2 linked regions of the Hoeflea sp. 108 genome follow. The protein of the gene in region 1 interacts with the protein of each later gene in a pairwise test. Links are inferred from orthologs where the notes say so. Each region holds a gene or a part of one and is shown in the gene's direction. Other genes may lie near its edges.

Region 1 (7,994 bases):
TTGTCTTCAAGCCTTCGGAGCAGACGCCACTGACGGCGCTGAAGCTGGCAAAGATCCTCGCCGATGTGTTGCCGGAGGGCGTGGTCAATGTCGTGCTCGGCCGTGGCGAGAGCGTCGGCAACACGCTGATCAACCATCAGGCGGTCAGCATGATCTCGATCACCGGCGACGTCGCCACCGGCAAGAAGGTGCTGCAAGCGGCGGCAAAGTCGGTCAAGCGCACACATCTCGAACTCGGCGGTAAGGCGCCGGTCATCGTCTTCGACGATGCCGACATCGACGCCGTGGTCAGTGGCCTGCGCGCCTTCGGCTACTACAATGCCGGCCAGGACTGCACGGCAGCCTGCCGCATCTATGCCGGCAAGAAGGTCTACGACAAGCTTGTCGCCGACCTGTCGTCGGCGGTGTCGACCATTCGCTTCGGCCAGGCCGACGACACCGAAAACGAGATCGGGCCGCTCATCTCAAGGCGCCAGCGGGACCGCGTCGCCTCCTTCGTCGAGCGCGCTTCGGAACTCAAGCACATCGAGATCACGACAGGCGGCAAACCGGGCGAGGGCGGTGGCTTCTATTACCAGCCGACGGTCGTTGCCGGTGCGCTGCAGGAGGACGAGATCGTGCGCCGTGAAGTGTTCGGCCCGGTGGTGTCGGTGACGCGCTTCTCCGACGTCGACGAGGCGGTCAACTGGGCCAATGACAGCGACTACGGCCTGGCGTCTTCGGTGTGGACCAAGGACATCTCGCGCGGCATGTCGACGGCGGCGCGGCTGCAATATGGCTGCACCTGGATCAATACCCACTTCATGCTGACCAACGAGATGCCACATGGCGGCCTCAAGCAGTCCGGCTACGGCAAGGACATGTCGGTCTACGCGCTGGAGGACTATACCGCCGTGCGCCACGTGATGATCGCGCATGGGTAGATCTCTTCTCCCCGTTTACGGAGAAGATGCCGGTAGGCAGATGAGGGGCTGAGCCAAGCCGATAGATCGAAACGCTGCCCCTCAACCGGCCCTTCGGGCCACCTTCTCCCCGTGAACGGGGAGAAGGAAAAAGGGAGGAAAAGGCATGCATCGCCGTCAGTTTCTCGCATCCGCAACCTTTGCTGCATTGATCGCCACGGTCCCGGCCATCGGCCCGGCGTTGGCGCAGGACACGCCGCAGGCCGTCGTCGGGGCCTATCTCGCCGCGTGGAATGCGCACGACTCGGCCAAGGCGGCCGAGCATTTTGCCGACAACGTCGTCTATTACGACGCTTCGGTCGGCAAACCGGTCGAAGGCAAGGACGCCGCCAAGGCGGGCGTCATCGACAATTTCCTCAAAGCCGTGCCCGACGCCGTCTGGCAGATGAAGGGCAACCCCGTGGTGCAGGATGACCGTGTGTCGTTCGAATGGGAGTTTTCCGGCACCAACACCGGTGACTGGGCCGACGGCACCAAGGCCACCGGCAAGAAGTTCTCTTTCACCGGGGCTTCGATGTTCTCGATCAAGGACGGCAAGATCGCCAGCCAGAGCGACTATTACGACGCGCTCGGTTTCTACAAGCAGCTCGGGCTGATGTAGCCGGTCAGGCGAAGCCGTACTGCGTCATCAGCGCCGCCATGCGCTCGACGGCCAGGTTCGGCTTGTCCAGAACGTTGGCCTGGTCGGCGAGGCGGAAAATGTCGGCGTAGTGCAGGGCACCACGGGCGGACTGCATGCCTGCCGGCATGGTGAAATGGCTCTGGTGGCCGTTGAGCCAGGCGAGGAAGACGACGCCGGCCTTGTAGTATTGCGTCGGCGCCTCGAAGATTTTTCGCGACAGCGGCACCGTCGGCTCGATTGTGCTGCGGAAGGTGGCGAGATCGTTGCTGGCCAGGGCTGACAGCGCCTTGGAGGCTTGCGGGGCGACGGCGTCGAAGATGCCAAGCAAGGCATGGCTGTGGCGCGTGCCGTCGCCTTCGATCAGGGCGGCATAGTTGAAGTCGTCGCCGGTGAAGCAGATCACGTCCTGGGGCAGCCGGTGGCGCAGTTCAACCTCATAGGCCTGGTCGAGCAGCGAGATCTTGATGCCTTCGACCTTGTCCTTGTGGTCGGCGATGATCGAAAGCACCGTCTCCAGTGTGTCCTCGAAACGCTCGCCACCCCAGTAGCCTCTCAACTCGGGATCGAACATGTCGCCCAGCCAATGCAGTACGACCTTGTCCTTGGCCTGGCCGAGAATGCGGCCATAAACCTTGCGATAGTCGTCGCGGGATTGGGCGACATGGGCGAGTGCGCGGCTCGCCATCATGATGGCGCGACCACCGTGCTTTTCGATGAAGCCGAGTTGCTCCTCATAGGCCGAGATCACGTCGTCAAGCGTGCGGGCGTCGCGCTTGTCGAGTTGATCGGTGCCGGCGCCGCAGGCGAGGTCGGCGCCCGCTACCGTGCGCGCTTCGGCCAGCGAACGGCGGATCAGCTCCTGCGCCCCGGCCCAGTCGAGCCCCATGCCGCGCTGCGAAGTGTCCATCGCCTCGGCGATGCGGAAACCGAGCGACCAGAGATGATGTCTGAAAGCCATGGTGGCATCCCAGTCGATGACAGGGCTGTTCCAGGGCGTGGCATCCGCCCACGGGTCGGAGACGACATGGGCCGCGGCATAGGCGATGCGGCTGAATGTGGGGCGCGTTGCCGGCCTATCTGTCGGCGTGCCTGACAGGGCGTAGGTCTCGACGGTCCGGTCCGCCTGTGGAAGTTTCACCTGCCTGGCCATGGGTTCCTCCCCTGATCGGCTGCATCTCGTAATTTAGAACGTTCCAAATTTCAAGTTGGTTTTTGGCCGATCAGCGAGTGAGCGGCTCCGGATGGTCCAAGAGTTGTGCCTGCGCGCTGCTGAAAGCGCCTGAAAACGTAGTAAATCGTTTGAATATGTCAATTGTACACAATTCTGGCACCAGGCTCGCTGGGTTTTCTCTCTGGCAGGTCGCCTGGAAATGGCTGCCCCCGCCGTCTTGCTTGCTTGACAATTTGGAACGTTCCAATTATTGGACTCGCAAAACGGGCCGGAGATGCCCGCTTACGAGCCCTTCTGGGAGGATGGCGTTGAAGCAGTCGAAGGTGACAGTTGTCGATGTTGCGCGCGCTGCCGGCGTGTCGAAGTCGACCGTGTCGCTGGTGCTGCAAGGCAGTTCGCTGGTCAACGAGGCGACCCGCGCCAAGGTGGGCGCTGTCATTCGCGAACTCGGTTATGTCTACAACCGAAGTGCTGCCAATCTGCGCCAGTCGAAATCCAAGATCGTCGGCATCGTCGTCAACGACCTGACCAACAGCTTCTTTGCTGAGCTGGCCGTTGGCATGGACATGGTGGTGCAGTCGGCCGGCTATATCCAGTTCATGGCCAATTCAGCCGAGAATCCCGACCGCCAGGCCGAGGTGATCGCCTCGATGCGCGAGCATGGCATGGCCGGGCTGATCCTGTCGCCGGCGCGAGGGACGACGTCAGCCGATCTCAGGCCGCTGGTCGACAGCGGCATTCCCGTGGTGCTGGTGGCGCGCAACGTGCCGGGGCTCAAGGTATCCTCCGTCGTGTCGGACGGGCATGCAGGGGCGGCGGCGGCCGTGCGCCACCTGATCGAGCTGGGTCATCGGCGCATCGCCTTCCTTGGCGGCTTCAACGACACGGCCGTATTCGACGAACGCATGCGCGGTTTTCGCGACGCGCTGGTGGAGGCGGGACTGGATGCCTCGGACGAGCTGGTGATCAGCTCGGCGCCGTCGCGCGCAGGCGGTGTGGCGGCGGTCGAGCGGCTGTTGTCTATGGCCGACCGGCCGACGGCGGCGCTCTGCTTCAATGATGCGGTAGCCTTCGGTGCCTGCGACGGGCTGCGCAGCGCCCGCATCGAACCGGGCGTCGATTTCGGCGTCATCGGCTTCGACGACGTGATCGAGGCAAAAACGGCGGTGCCGGCGCTGACCACGGTTTCGGTCGATCCGCAGGGCATGGGCCGGCGGGCAGCACAGTTGCTGCTCAAGCAGATCAATTCGGGTGATTTCGAGCCAGAGGCGCTGGTCGCTTCGGTGCGGCTGGTGGTGCGCGAAAGCTGCGGCGCGGCACGGCGGACAAAGCGAGAGGCGATGACGGCATGACGCGCTGGGGTCTGATCGGGGCGAGCACCATCGCCAGGGAATGGGTCATCGGCGCGATCCGTGCGACCGGCGGCGAGGTCGTGTCTGTCATGAGCACCAATGCCGAACGCGGCCGGGCCTATGCCCAGGCGAACGGTATCGCGAAGTCGGTGACGTCGCTGGACGACATCGTCGGCGATGCCGGTGTCGATGCCGTCTACATTTCGACCACCAACGAACTGCATCTGGAGCAGGCGATTGCAGCGGCCAGGGCCGGCAAGCATGTGCTGTGCGAGAAGCCGCTGGCGCTGACGCTCGACGATGCACTGGCAATGGTGAAGGCCGCGCGTGACGCTGGCGTCGTTTTTGCGACCAACCACCATCTGCGCAATGCGGCGAGCCACCGGGCGATGCGCGATGCGATCGCTGCGGGCCGTATCGGCAAGCCGCTGGCGGCGCGGGTGTTCCACGCCGTCTACCTGCCGCCGCATCTGCAGGGCTGGCGGCTCGACAAGCCGCAGGCCGGTGGTGGTGTGATCCTCGACATCACTGTGCATGACGCCGACACTTTGCGCTTCGTGCTCAATGACGATCCGGTGGAGGCCGTGGCCTTCAGCCAGACTGGCGGCATGGGACAGGCGGGGCTGGAAGACGCCGTGATGGGTGTGCTGCGCTTCAAGTCGGGCGTGATCGCCCAGTTCCACGATGCGTTCACCACCAGGTTTGCAGAGACGGGTTTCGAGGTACATGGCACCGAGGGTTCGCTCATCGCGCGCAACGTCATGACCCAGAAGCCGGTCGGTTCCGTCGTGCTGCGCAACGCTGAGGGCGAGCAGGAACTCAAGCTCGACCAGCGCAATCTCTACGAGGCGGGTTTGCAGTCGTTCCACGACGCCATATCAGGCAAGGGCAAACCGTCGGCGACGGGCGAGGATGGCGTGTGGTCGCTGGCGACAGGGCTTGCAGTGGTCAAGTCGGCCGCGACCGGCAAGGCAGTTGCCATCGAGGCGAGGCTCTGACCATGGGCAAGCACATCACCGCAGCCCAGGCTGCTGCATTGATCTCCGACGGTGCCGTCGTCTCGGTGTCGTCGTCGAGCGGGCTCGGCTGTCCCGATCTGATGCTGAGGGCGATCGGCGAGCGCTTCGACGCGACGGGACATCCGCGCGACCTGACCACCCTGCACCCCATTGCCGCCGGCGACATGAGCGGCATCAAGGGTGTCGACTACATTGCGAAGAAGGGCCTGCTCAAGAAGATCATCGGCGGCTCCTATCCGTCGGGGCCGTCGAGCGCCGAGCCGCCGCTGATCTGGCAGATGATCGGCAATGAGGAGGTGGCGGCCTACAATGTTCCCTCGGGCATCATGTTCGACATGCATCGCGAGGCAGCGGCCAAGCGGCCGGGCGTGATGACCAAGGTCGGGCTCGATACCTTCGTCGATCCCGAGCGGCAGGGCTGCGCCATGAATGCGCGTGCCGCGGCCGAACCGTTGGTCAGGAAGGTCAGCTTCGAGGGCGAGGACTGGCTGTTCTTCCCCGCGATCAAGCCTCAGGTGGCGATCATCCGGGCGACGACGGCGGACGAGCGCGGCAACCTGACCTACGAGCATGAGGGCGCCTATCTCGGCGGGCTCGACCAGGCGCTGGCCGCCCGCAACAATGGCGGCATCGTCATTGCCCAGGTGAAGCGCATCACCAAGGACGGCTCGCTGCGACCGCATGACGTGCGCGTGCCGGGCATGCTGGTCGACTACATCGTCGTCGACCCAGAGCAGAAGCAAACGACGCAGACGGCCTACGACCCGGCGATCTCGGGTGAGATCATGCGGCCGCTCGACAGTTTCCGCGTGCCCGAGTTCAACATCCAGAAGGTGATCGCGCGCCGCGTGGCGCAGGAGCTGGAGGCGGGCAGCGCGGTCAATCTCGGCTTCGGCATATCGGCCAACGTGCCGCGCATCCTGCTGGAAGAGGGGCTGCATGGCGAGGTCACCTGGGTGATCGAGCAGGGGGCTGTTGGCGGCGTGCCGCTGCTCGACTTTGCCTTCGGCTGTGCGTCGAACGCCGACGCCTTCATGCCGTCGCCCTACCAGTTCACCTATTTCCAGGGCGCGGGCTTCGACGCCTCGCTGCTGTCCTTCCTCGAGATCGACCGCAGCGGCTCGGTTAACGTCTCCAAGCTCAGCTTCCGGTCGCATGTGACGGCGGGAGCGGGCGGTTTCGTCGACATCACTGCCCGGGCGAAGAAGATCGTCTTCTCGGGCATGTTCAATGCGGGCGCCAAGCTCGATATCGCTGGCGGCAAGCTGGTCATCGACAAGGAAGGCAAGCTCAAGAAGCTGGTCAACGAGGTCGAGCATGTCACCTTCTCGGGCCGGCGCGGCGTCGAGCAGGGCCAGGACATCACCTATGTCACCGAACGCTGCGTGATGAAGCTGACGCCTCAAGGCATCGTGCTGACCGAGATCGCGCCGGGGGTGGAACTGCAGGCGCATATCCTTGATCAGTCGGAGTTTCCGCTGATCGTCTCGGATAAGCTCAAGCTGATGGATTCTTCTCTGTTTGCAGAGGCGCCGATCGGGCTGAAACTTCCGCGCAAGGCCGAGCGCAGGCTGGAGGTCGTCAATGGCTGACCAGCGTATCAGGGTCGAGTTCGACGGGCCTGTCGCAATCATCACGGCGGCCCGACCGGACAAGCTCAACGCATTTGACATCGACATGCTGAAGGCGCTGTCCCAGGCTTGCGACGAGGTCGAGGCCAATGCCGACATCCGGGTCACGATCCTCACAGGCGAGGGCAAGGCGTTTTCGGCCGGCGGCGACATCAAGGCCTGGGGCGGCATGACGCCCAGCGAGTTCGGTCATGCCTGGGTGCGCTTCGGCCATCGCGTGTTCGAAAGGCTGGCAACGCTGCGTATGCCGCTGATCGCCGCCATTAACGGCCATGCACTGGGCGGCGGGCTGGAGCTGGCGATCGCAGCCGACATCCGTATCGCCGAACGCCATGTGAAGATCGGTCTGCCCGAGACCGGGCTCGGCATGGTGCCGGGCTGGTCGGGCACGCAGCGGCTGGTGCGGCGGACCAGTGCTCAGGTGGTGCGGCGCATGGCGCTCGGTGGCGAGGTGTTTTCCGCCGACGAGGCTGTAGCCCTCGGACTTGTCGATCATGTGGTCGAGACCGGCGGGGCGGTGGCCGCGGCGCGCGACTATGCGGTACGGATCGCGGCGCGGGGCCCTGCGGCAGTCGAGGTTGCAAAACTGATGATCGCCACTGCCAATGGCGAAGACAATGGCACCGCTGTCGAGGCGCTGGGCTCTATCCTCGTCGCCAAGACCGGCGACCTCAAGGAGGGGCTCGCCGCCTTTAGCGAGAAGCGTGCCGCCAAGTTTGCAGGAGAATGGTGATGACGGTTCTGATGCGTCCCAAGCCGCTCGACGGATTCAAGGTCCGCGAGTTCAAGATGCTGATCGACGGTAAATGGACCGCCGGCACTGAAGCCAAGACGATCGAGCGCGCCAGCCCCGGCCACGGCACGGTGGTGAGCCGTTATCAGGCCGCGACCGCTGTCGACGCGAACCGGGCGATTGCCTCGGCCCGCAAGGCGTTCGACGACGGCCACTGGCCGCGCATGACCGGCGCCGAGCGCTCGCGCATCCTGCTGCGCGCCGCCGACATCATCGACGAGCGTGCCGACGAGCTCGCTTTCCTCGACTGTATCGAGTCAGGCAAGCCGATCTCGCAGGCCAAGGGCGAACTCAGCGGCGCTTCGGACATCTGGCGCTATGCTGCGGCACTTGCCCGCGACCTGCATGGCGAGAGCTACAACACGCTGGGCGACGGTACGCTGGGCGTGGTGCTACGCGAGGCGATCGGCGTGGTGTCGATCATCACGCCATGGAATTTCCCGT
Region 2 (7,932 bases), 380 kb from region 1 along the record:
TTTCCACAAAGCGCCAAACGAAAAAGTGCTTTGTCGTGAATCGTTTACCGGCGCTTGATGAGCCTGCGCCGCAGCCTGTTTCCACACCCGAATGCGGCAGTGCGAAAAATTGGGCTGTTCACGAGAGTCACGATCAATACACTGAAATTACTGCACGATTCGAAACAGCGTCGTGCACCGGATGGCGCGGTCCGGCTGGGGGGTATTGAGTCCGGCAGCGCTGGTCGTCCGAGTTCAAGAATTTAGTTCGTCGTGTGTGTCCCCCGCGCGGAGCGCGATGACGCGCCCGGAACGACAGGAAGCATTTATGGAACTTCTCGAACTCGAGTTCTCCCGCGAGATCCACCCGGTGGATGTCATCGAGCAGGTGGCTCACAACAACGACTGGTCGTTTGAGCGGGCCGGCGACGACGAGATCTCGATTTCGGTCGTGGGCAACTGGACCGAATACCAGGTCTCCTTCTCGTGGATGGAAGACTTCGAGGCGCTGCATCTCGCCTGCGCCTTTGACATCAAGGTGCCCGAGAACCGCACGCTCGAAGTGCTGCGCCTGCTGTCGATGATCAACGAGCAGATGCTGTTCGGCCATTTCGACCTGTGGGAGAGCGAAGGCGCGATCATGTTCCGCCAGTCGCTGCTGCTCGCCGGCGGCGTCGAGCCCACCAGCCAGCAGGTCGAAGTGCTGCTGTCGTCGGCGCTCGAAGCCTGCGAGTGCTACTTCCAGGCCTTCCAGTTCGTCGTCTGGTCGGGTACGTCGGCCAAGGACGCGCTGGCCAGCGTGTTGTTCGAGACGCAGGGCAACGCCTGAGACTTCCAAGATGAGCGAGCATGGCGGGCGCAAGCCCGAGATCACCTTTGCCGACTTCGACAAGGTCGACATCCGCACCGGCACGATCGTCGAGGCCGAGCCGTATCCGGAGGCGCGCAAGCCGGCCTTCAAGCTGAAGATCGACTTCGGCCCTGAGATCGGCGTGAAGCGCTCGTCGGCGCAGATCACCAAGCACTATGCGCTGGAAGAGCTTGTCGGGCGGCAGGTGTTTGCCGTCGTCAACTTCCCGCCGCGCCAGATCGGCAAATTCATGTCGGAAGTGCTGACGCTCGGCTTCCCCGACGAGGAGGGCAACGTCGTGCTCGGCGCCATCGAGCGCAAGGTGCCTGACGGCTCGCGCCTGTTTTGAACTGTATCGATATTCAGGTGATGCCCGTCTGCAAAGGCTGATACCTGCGCTTCCGGTACTCACGTACCCAGATGTACGTTCCGTTCCGGTTCTCAGAATCCACCATTTTCGACTGGGCCTGACCTGAATCTCGATACAGTTTGGCTGTCTGGATTCATGCAGCGTAGGCGGCCCGCACATTGTCCAAAAACATCTCGGCACATGCCGCCCATGTGTAGCGCATGGCGCGCTCGCGTGCTTCGGCGCGGTCGATGTTGAGCGCGGCGAGCGCTGCTTCCCGCAGGTCGTCCGACACCACGCCGCCGATGCCGTCGCCGACGATGTCGATCGGACCCGTCACCGGATAGGCCGCGACCGGTGTGCCGCTGGCGAGCGACTCGATGATGACGTTGCCGAAGGTGTCGGTGCGGCTGGGGAAGACGAAGACGTCGGCCGAGGCGTAGATCCGGGCGAGCTCGTCGCTTGGGCGGCGTCCGAGGAAATGCGCCTTGGGGTATCTGGCGCGCAGCCGCTCGATCTCGGGGCCGTCGCCGACCAGCACCTTGCTGCCTGATAACTCGAGATCGAGGAAGGCGGGCAGGTTCTTTTCCACGGCGATGCGGCCGACGCACAAAAAGATCGGGCGTGGCAGGTCCATCTCGACCTTCTTGTCGGGATGGAAATGGTTGATGTCGACGCCGCGCGTCCATGGCCTCAGCTTGTCGAAGCCGCGCGACGCCAGGTCGTCGGCCAGCGACTGGGTCGCGACCATGCAGCCCTTGCCGGAATTGTGGAAGTTGCGCAGCAGCCCGTAGGTCCAGCTTTCCGGCAGCGGCAGGCGGGCGCTGACATATTCGGGGAAACGCGTGTGGTAGCTGGTGGTGAAGGGGCGGTTGTTGGTGAGGCAGTAGCGCCGCGCCATCATGCCGAGCGGCCCTTCGGTGACCAGGTGGATGTGGTCGGGCCGGCGCTGCTCGATGATGCGGGCGACATTGCCGGGCGTGGTCAGCGCCAGCCGGATGTCGGGATAGGTCGGCATCGGCAAAGTGCGGAAGATCTCAGGGGTGAGGAAGTCGGCCTCGGCGCCATAAGCGACAAGCGTCTCGGCGAGCCGTTCCAGCGTATGCACGACGCCATTGATCTGCGGACGCCATGCGTCGGTGACCATCAGGATGCGCACAAATCGTCTTCCCATCAGGCCGCGTCCGACGGCTTTGGAGCCTGCCGGAATCAGCGGCGGTCGCGTTCGTTGCGGCTGCCTTTGAACAGGGTTCGATGACGTGGCGATGACGACCGGTCTTCTCGCAACTGCGAAGACGAGGTTGCTTCTGCCCCGGCTGGCGTTTTCTTTGTGACGATTTTTCCCGCGACGGGGGCTGGCGTGAAAACAGGTCCTTTGCCGAAAGGGGGGCGTTTGCCGACGATTGGGGCAAGCTTCGCATGTCGCGGGGCGAGCCAATCCTCCCAACAGGCTCTCAGCGAGAATTCATATGACCGAGATCACCAAGTCGCTTTCCCTTTTCGCCACCAGCCGGCGCGGCGCCCTCGCTGCCCTGTTTGCTTCCGTCGTCACGGTTGCCGGCCTGACCGTGCCGCACCAGGCCTTCGCCGAGGACAAGACCGCCATCAAGGTGGGCATCATCAGCGGCGAGGACGAGGATGTGTGGCGCGTCGTCACCTCCGAGGCCGCCAAGCAGGGGCTGAAGATCGAGACCGTCGTGTTCAACGACTATACCCAGCCCAACGAGGCGCTGGAGCGCGGCGAGATCGACGCCAACGCCTTCCAGCACCAGCCCTATCTCGACAACCAGATCAAGTCGCAGGGCTACAAGATCACACCCGTCGGCTTCACCGGCCTGTGGCCGATCGGCCTCTATTCGAAGAAGCACGGCAAGGTCGAGGACCTGCCGGAAGCAGCCGTTGTCGGCGTGCCGAACGATCCGTCCAATGAAGGCCGCGCGCTGCGCGTGCTGGAAGGTGTCGGCCTGATCAAGCTCAAGGAAGGCACCGGCATCCTGGCGACCGTCGCCGACATCGCCGAGAATCCGAAGAAGCTCGACGTCAAGGAACTCGATGCCGGCATCGTCGGGCGTTCGGTCGACGATCTCGATGCAGCCGTGGTCAACACCGACTGGGCGCTGAAGAGCGGGCTGACGCCGGCGCAGCGCATCGCCCAGGAGGCGGTGGCCGACAATCCCTATCGCAACTTCATCGCGGTCAAGACCGGCAGCGAGAACGAGCCATGGGTGAAGAAGCTGGTGGCCGCCTACCAGAACGAGACCGTCAAGGCCGAGTTCGACCGCGTCTACAAGGGCACCGGCATCAGCGCCTACTGAGCGGCGTTTCATTTTCCGTCCATGGCGGCCCGTCCAACCGACGGGCCGCCATACGCGTTTCGGGCACGATCCCCAAAGTGGGAAGCGGTTTTCGGCAAAGATCGTGCTCAGGCAAAAATTGGAGGTCGCTCCACGTCGACATCGTCGAAGTGGAGCGGGCTCAGGGAAAGGGACTTCATGAACCAGCATGTTTCCTGGGCCGAGGCAGGCGCGGCGGAGGCGAGGGGCGGCGACGTCGTCCGCATCGTCGACCTCAAGCGCCGGTTTGGCGGGACGGCGGCCGTCGACGGCATTTCGCTGTCGGTCCGCAAGGGCGAGATCCTCGGCATCATCGGGCGCAGCGGCGCCGGCAAGTCGACGCTGATCCGCTGCCTGAACGGGCTGGAGCGGCCCGACGAAGGCCAGATCTTCGTCGAGGGGCGCGAGATCACCGGGCTTGGCGAGCGCGACCTGCAGCCGCTCAGGCGGCGGATCGGCATGATCTTCCAGCATTTCAACCTCCTGTCGGCGAAAACAGTCGAGGAAAACGTGGCGCTGCCGCTGAAGATCGAAGGCAGGCCCAAAGCTGAGCGGCTGGCGCGCGCGGCCGAACTGCTCGATCTCGTCGGGCTTGCCGACAAGGCCAGGGCCTATCCGGCGTCGCTCTCCGGCGGCCAGAAGCAGCGCGTCGGCATTGCCCGGGCGCTTGCGGCGCGGCCGGCGCTGCTGCTCTCTGATGAGGCGACCTCGGCGCTCGACCCCGAGACGACGCGTTCGATTCTGTCGCTGCTCAAGGACATCAACCAGCGGCTCGGCCTCACCATCCTGCTCATCACCCACGAGATGGAGGTGATCCGCACGGTCGCCGACCGCGTCGCTGTGATCGACGCCGGCAAGATCGTCGAGGAAGGCCAGGTCTGGTCGGTGTTCGCCGATCCACAGGCCGATGTGACCAGAAGCCTGCTCGCCGGCATTCGCCCGCAACTGCCGGAGGCGATTGCAGCGCGGCTCGGCAAGGCAGGGCGCGAGGCGATCCTGCGTGTCGACGTTGCCGGCGAGGCGGCGCGCCGGCCTCTGCTTCAGGAGCTTGCGACGGCCATTCCCGGCCGCTTCCGGCTTGTTCATGGCGGCATCGACCATATCCAGGGCGAGCCTGTGGGCACGCTGTTCGTCGGCGTGCAGACGACCGACGGGCGCGTCGCCGAAATCATCGACTTCCTGAATGCCCGGGATACCCGGGTCGAGGTGCTTGGCCATGTCTCAGACGATGTTTGACCTTTTGCTGCGGTCCCTGTGGGAGACCGTGGTCATGACCGGCGCGTCGGGCCTGATCTCGCTGGTCTTCGGCCTGCCGCTCGGGCTGGCGCTGGTCGCCACCGATCGCGGCGGCATTGCCGAGCAGCTGTGGCTGAACCGCATCCTCGGCGGCATCGTCAACGGCTTCCGCTCGGTGCCGTTCATCATCCTTCTGGTGGCGCTGATCCCGCTGACGCGGCTGATCGTCGGCACGTCGATCGGCACCTGGGCGGCGATCGTGCCGCTGTCGATCGCGGCCACGCCCTATTATGCGCGCATCGCCGAGGTGTCGCTGCGCGAGGTCGACCGCGGCCTGATCGAAGCCGTGCGCGCCATGGGCGGCGGGCGCTGGGCCATCGTGCGCGAGGTGCTGGTGCCGGAGGCGTTGCCGGGCATCGTCGCCGGCTTCACGGTGACTTTGGTGACGCTGGTCGGTGCCTCGGCCATGGCAGGCGCCATCGGCGCCGGCGGCCTGGGCGATCTCGCCATCCGCTACGGCTACCAGCGCTTCGAGACGTCGGTGATGGTGGCGGTGGTGGCGGTGCTGATCGTGCTCGTCTGTGGCATCCAGTGGATCGGCGACCGGCTGATGGCGCGGCTCGACCGTCGCGCCTGACCCCTTGCGGGCCTCAGGCCGGCACGCGGATCATCGCGCGCAGGCCGCCCAGCGGGCTGTCGCTGAGCTTGATGTCGCCGCCATGGCTGCGGGCGATGTCGCGGGCGACCGCCAGGCCGAGGCCGGTTCCGGTGGAATCGAGGTTGCGCGCCTCGTCGAGGCGGAAGAAGGGCTTGAACACCTCCTCGCGCTTTTCCTCGGGAATGCCGGGGCCGTTGTCGTCGACCATGACCACCAGCATGCCGCGGTCGTGGACGGCCTTGACCTCGACCTCCTTGGCATAGCGGAAGGCGTTGCCGACGACGTTCTGCAACAGCCGGGAGAAGGCGTTGGGGCGGACATGCACCTCGGGTTCGCCGACAAGCGTGACCTTGAGCTTGCGTTTCCGGAGCTTGGCCTCGTCGCCGATCTTGTCGAGATAGGCGCCGAGGTCGAAGCGGCCCGGATCCTCGAGCGCTTCGCCGCGGGCGAAGGCGAGGTAGGCTTCCAGCATCGACTGCATGTCGTCGATGTCCTGGCTCAGCGCCTCGCGGTCGATCTTGTTGCCCGACAGAGCTAGCTGCAGCTTGAAGCGGGTCAGGATGGTGCGCAAATCGTGGCTGACGCCGGTCAGCATGGCCGTGCGCTGGTCGATCTGGCGCTCGATGCGCTCGCGCATCTGGATGAAGGCGAAGCCGGCGCGACGGACTTCCTCGGCGCCGCGCGGGCGGAAATTGGGCGGCATCGGCCGGCCCTTGCCGAAGCTTTCGGCGGCCTCTGCCAGCTGCAGGATCGGCCTGATCTGGTTGCGCAGGAAGGGGATGGCGATGGTGAGCAGCACCAGCGACGTGCCGACCATCCACAAAAGGAAGATGTGCGTGTTCGAGGCATAGGCCTGGCTGCGGCGGACGAAGACGCGCAGCACCTTGTCGTCGAGCTGGACGCGCACCTCGACGATGTTGGAGTTGCCGACCGTGTCGAGCCAGAACGGCTTGTTGATCTGCTTCCTGATCTCGGAAGACAGCGCCTGGTCGAGGATCGAGAAGAACGGCTTCGGGCCGGGCGGGGGCAGGGGCTCGGCCGGCAGGAGGTCGATCTTCAGCGACATCCGCTCCTGGGCGATGCGGATGATCTGGGCGTAGTTGTCCTGTGCCGGAAAGGTGTCGAGCAGGTCGATGATGGCGGCGATGTCGCGCGTCACCGCCTGCGACAGGCGCACGGTGACCGTCTGCCAGTGGCGCTCCATGAAGACGAAGGCCACCACCGACTGCAGCAGGATCATCGGCGTGATGACGATGAGCAGCGAGCGGGCATAGAGCCGCTTCGGCATGTAGAGCGACACGCGGCGCCAGAAATGGTGCCAGCTGCGCGGCACGGCCGTCAGCGCACGCCAGATGCGTGTGCCGAGACTGCCTCCGCCAGGCCGTTCCATGTCTGTGGTTGCCATCCGTCCTTCCGTGCGCGGCCCCTGATGCTACATCAAGTCAGCCGCGACGATCCTATTCCACGCTCAGCCGATAGCCAATTCCGCGCACCGTCTGCAACCAGACGGGATTGGCGGGATCGCGCTCGATCTTGCGGCGGAGGCGGTTGATCTGGACGTCGATGGTGCGCTCGCCAACTTCGGAGTCCCCCGTCACCAGCTCATGGCGCGGGATGGTCTCGCCGGCGCGGGCGGCGAAGATGGCCAGGATTTCCTGCTCGCGGTCGGTGAGCTTCAGCGCTTCGCCGCCACGCTTCAGTTCGCGGCGAGCGATCTGGAAGGTGTAGGGGCCGAACACCAGCTGCTCGACCTTGGGCGTGGCCGCCGGGCCGCCGCGGCGCAGGATGTTGTTGATGCGCAGGATCAGCTCGCGCGGGTCGAAGGGCTTGGGCAGGTAGTCGTCGGCGCCGGCTTCGAGCCCGGTGATGCGGCTGTCGGTCTCCGACAGCGCCGTCAGCATCAGGATCGGCACTTCCTTGTCCTCGCGCAGCGACTTGGTCAGCTCGACGCCGGTCTCGCCCGGCATCATCACGTCGAGGATGAGCAGGTCGAAATCGAGCCCCTTGAGCTTGCGCCGGGCTTCGTCGGCATTGCCGGCCACGGTGACACGAAAGCCGTTCTCGCTGAGATACTGCTTCAGAAGGTTGCGGATGCGGGTGTCGTCGTCGACGACGAGCAGATGCGGAGCATCGTCACCCAGGGCCGCCGGATTTGCCGTCTTTTCGTTACTCTCCATGGTCCTTCCCAGGTGTGTTTCCGGGCAGATGGTCAATCTGCGCCCTCAGTTCGGGATTGACCATGGCCTTGAGGAACTTCTCGATCCAGGCACGCTCGGTCTCACCTGCGCCCTCCAGTGCCGCATGGATGCGGCGTGACTGTGGCCGAGCCAGCGCCAGCGTCAGGGTGCGGCCCTTGGGGGTGGGATAGAGCTCGCGCTGGCGACGGTCGCGCGGGCCCTGGACCTGGACGATGTAGCCGGCGTCGATCAGCTGCTTGAGGACGCGCGCAAGGCTCTGCTTGGTGATCTTCAACACGTCGAGCAGCTCGGCGACCGTCAGGCCGGGCATGCGGTTGACGAAGTGCAGC

What was found.
Region 2: the proteins of B015_RS0119260 (region 1) and B015_RS0117405 interact in binary tests that used the Escherichia coli proteins (3 or more experiments, as listed by UniProt). The link is inferred for Hoeflea sp. 108 from one-to-one orthologs.

Annotation. Positions count from the first base shown.
Region 1 is NZ_KB890024.1:3,879,719-3,887,712, reverse strand. The notes cover bases 3,105-6,104. They hold B015_RS0119260 (Gfo/Idh/MocA family oxidoreductase), read left to right. Parts: upstream 3,105-4,103; coding sequence 4,104-5,105; downstream 5,106-6,104. Other genes in these bases: B015_RS0119255 (acyl CoA:acetate/3-ketoacid CoA transferase), read left to right, coding at 5,108-6,104; B015_RS0119265 (LacI family DNA-binding transcriptional regulator), read left to right, coding at 3,105-4,107. In the rest of the region: B015_RS0119280 (gamma-aminobutyraldehyde dehydrogenase), read left to right, coding at 1-923; B015_RS0119275 (ester cyclase), read left to right, coding at 1,069-1,563; B015_RS0119270 (dihydrodipicolinate synthase family protein), read right to left, coding at 1,568-2,734; more of B015_RS0119265, read left to right, coding at 3,064-3,104; more of B015_RS0119255, read left to right, coding at 6,105-6,718; B015_RS0119250 (enoyl-CoA hydratase/isomerase family protein), read left to right, coding at 6,711-7,490; B015_RS0119245 (aldehyde dehydrogenase family protein), read left to right, coding at 7,490-7,994. UniProt on the Escherichia coli protein: Hydratase involved in the degradation of sialic acids. Catalyzes the reversible conversion of the dehydrated form of N-acetylneuraminate (Neu5Ac), 2,7-anhydro-N-acetylneuraminate (2,7-AN), to Neu5Ac.
Region 2 is NZ_KB890024.1:3,494,450-3,502,381, reverse strand. Bases 2,771-5,708 are described here. They hold B015_RS0117405 (methionine ABC transporter ATP-binding protein), read left to right. Parts: upstream 2,771-3,670; coding sequence 3,671-4,747; downstream 4,748-5,708. Other genes in these bases: B015_RS0117395 (ATP-binding protein), read right to left, coding at 5,398-5,708; B015_RS0117400 (methionine ABC transporter permease), read left to right, coding at 4,728-5,384; B015_RS0117410 (MetQ/NlpA family ABC transporter substrate-binding protein), read left to right, coding at 2,771-3,493. Also shown: B015_RS0117425 (YbjN domain-containing protein), read left to right, coding at 308-808; B015_RS0117420 (tRNA-binding protein), read left to right, coding at 819-1,178; B015_RS0117415 (glycosyltransferase family 1 protein), read right to left, coding at 1,333-2,337; more of B015_RS0117410, read left to right, coding at 2,648-2,770; more of B015_RS0117395, read right to left, coding at 5,709-6,810; B015_RS0117390 (response regulator transcription factor), read right to left, coding at 6,863-7,582; B015_RS0117385 (MarR family winged helix-turn-helix transcriptional regulator), read right to left, coding at 7,572-7,932. UniProt on the Escherichia coli protein: Part of the ABC transporter complex MetNIQ involved in methionine import. Responsible for energy coupling to the transport system. It has also been shown to be involved in formyl-L-methionine transport.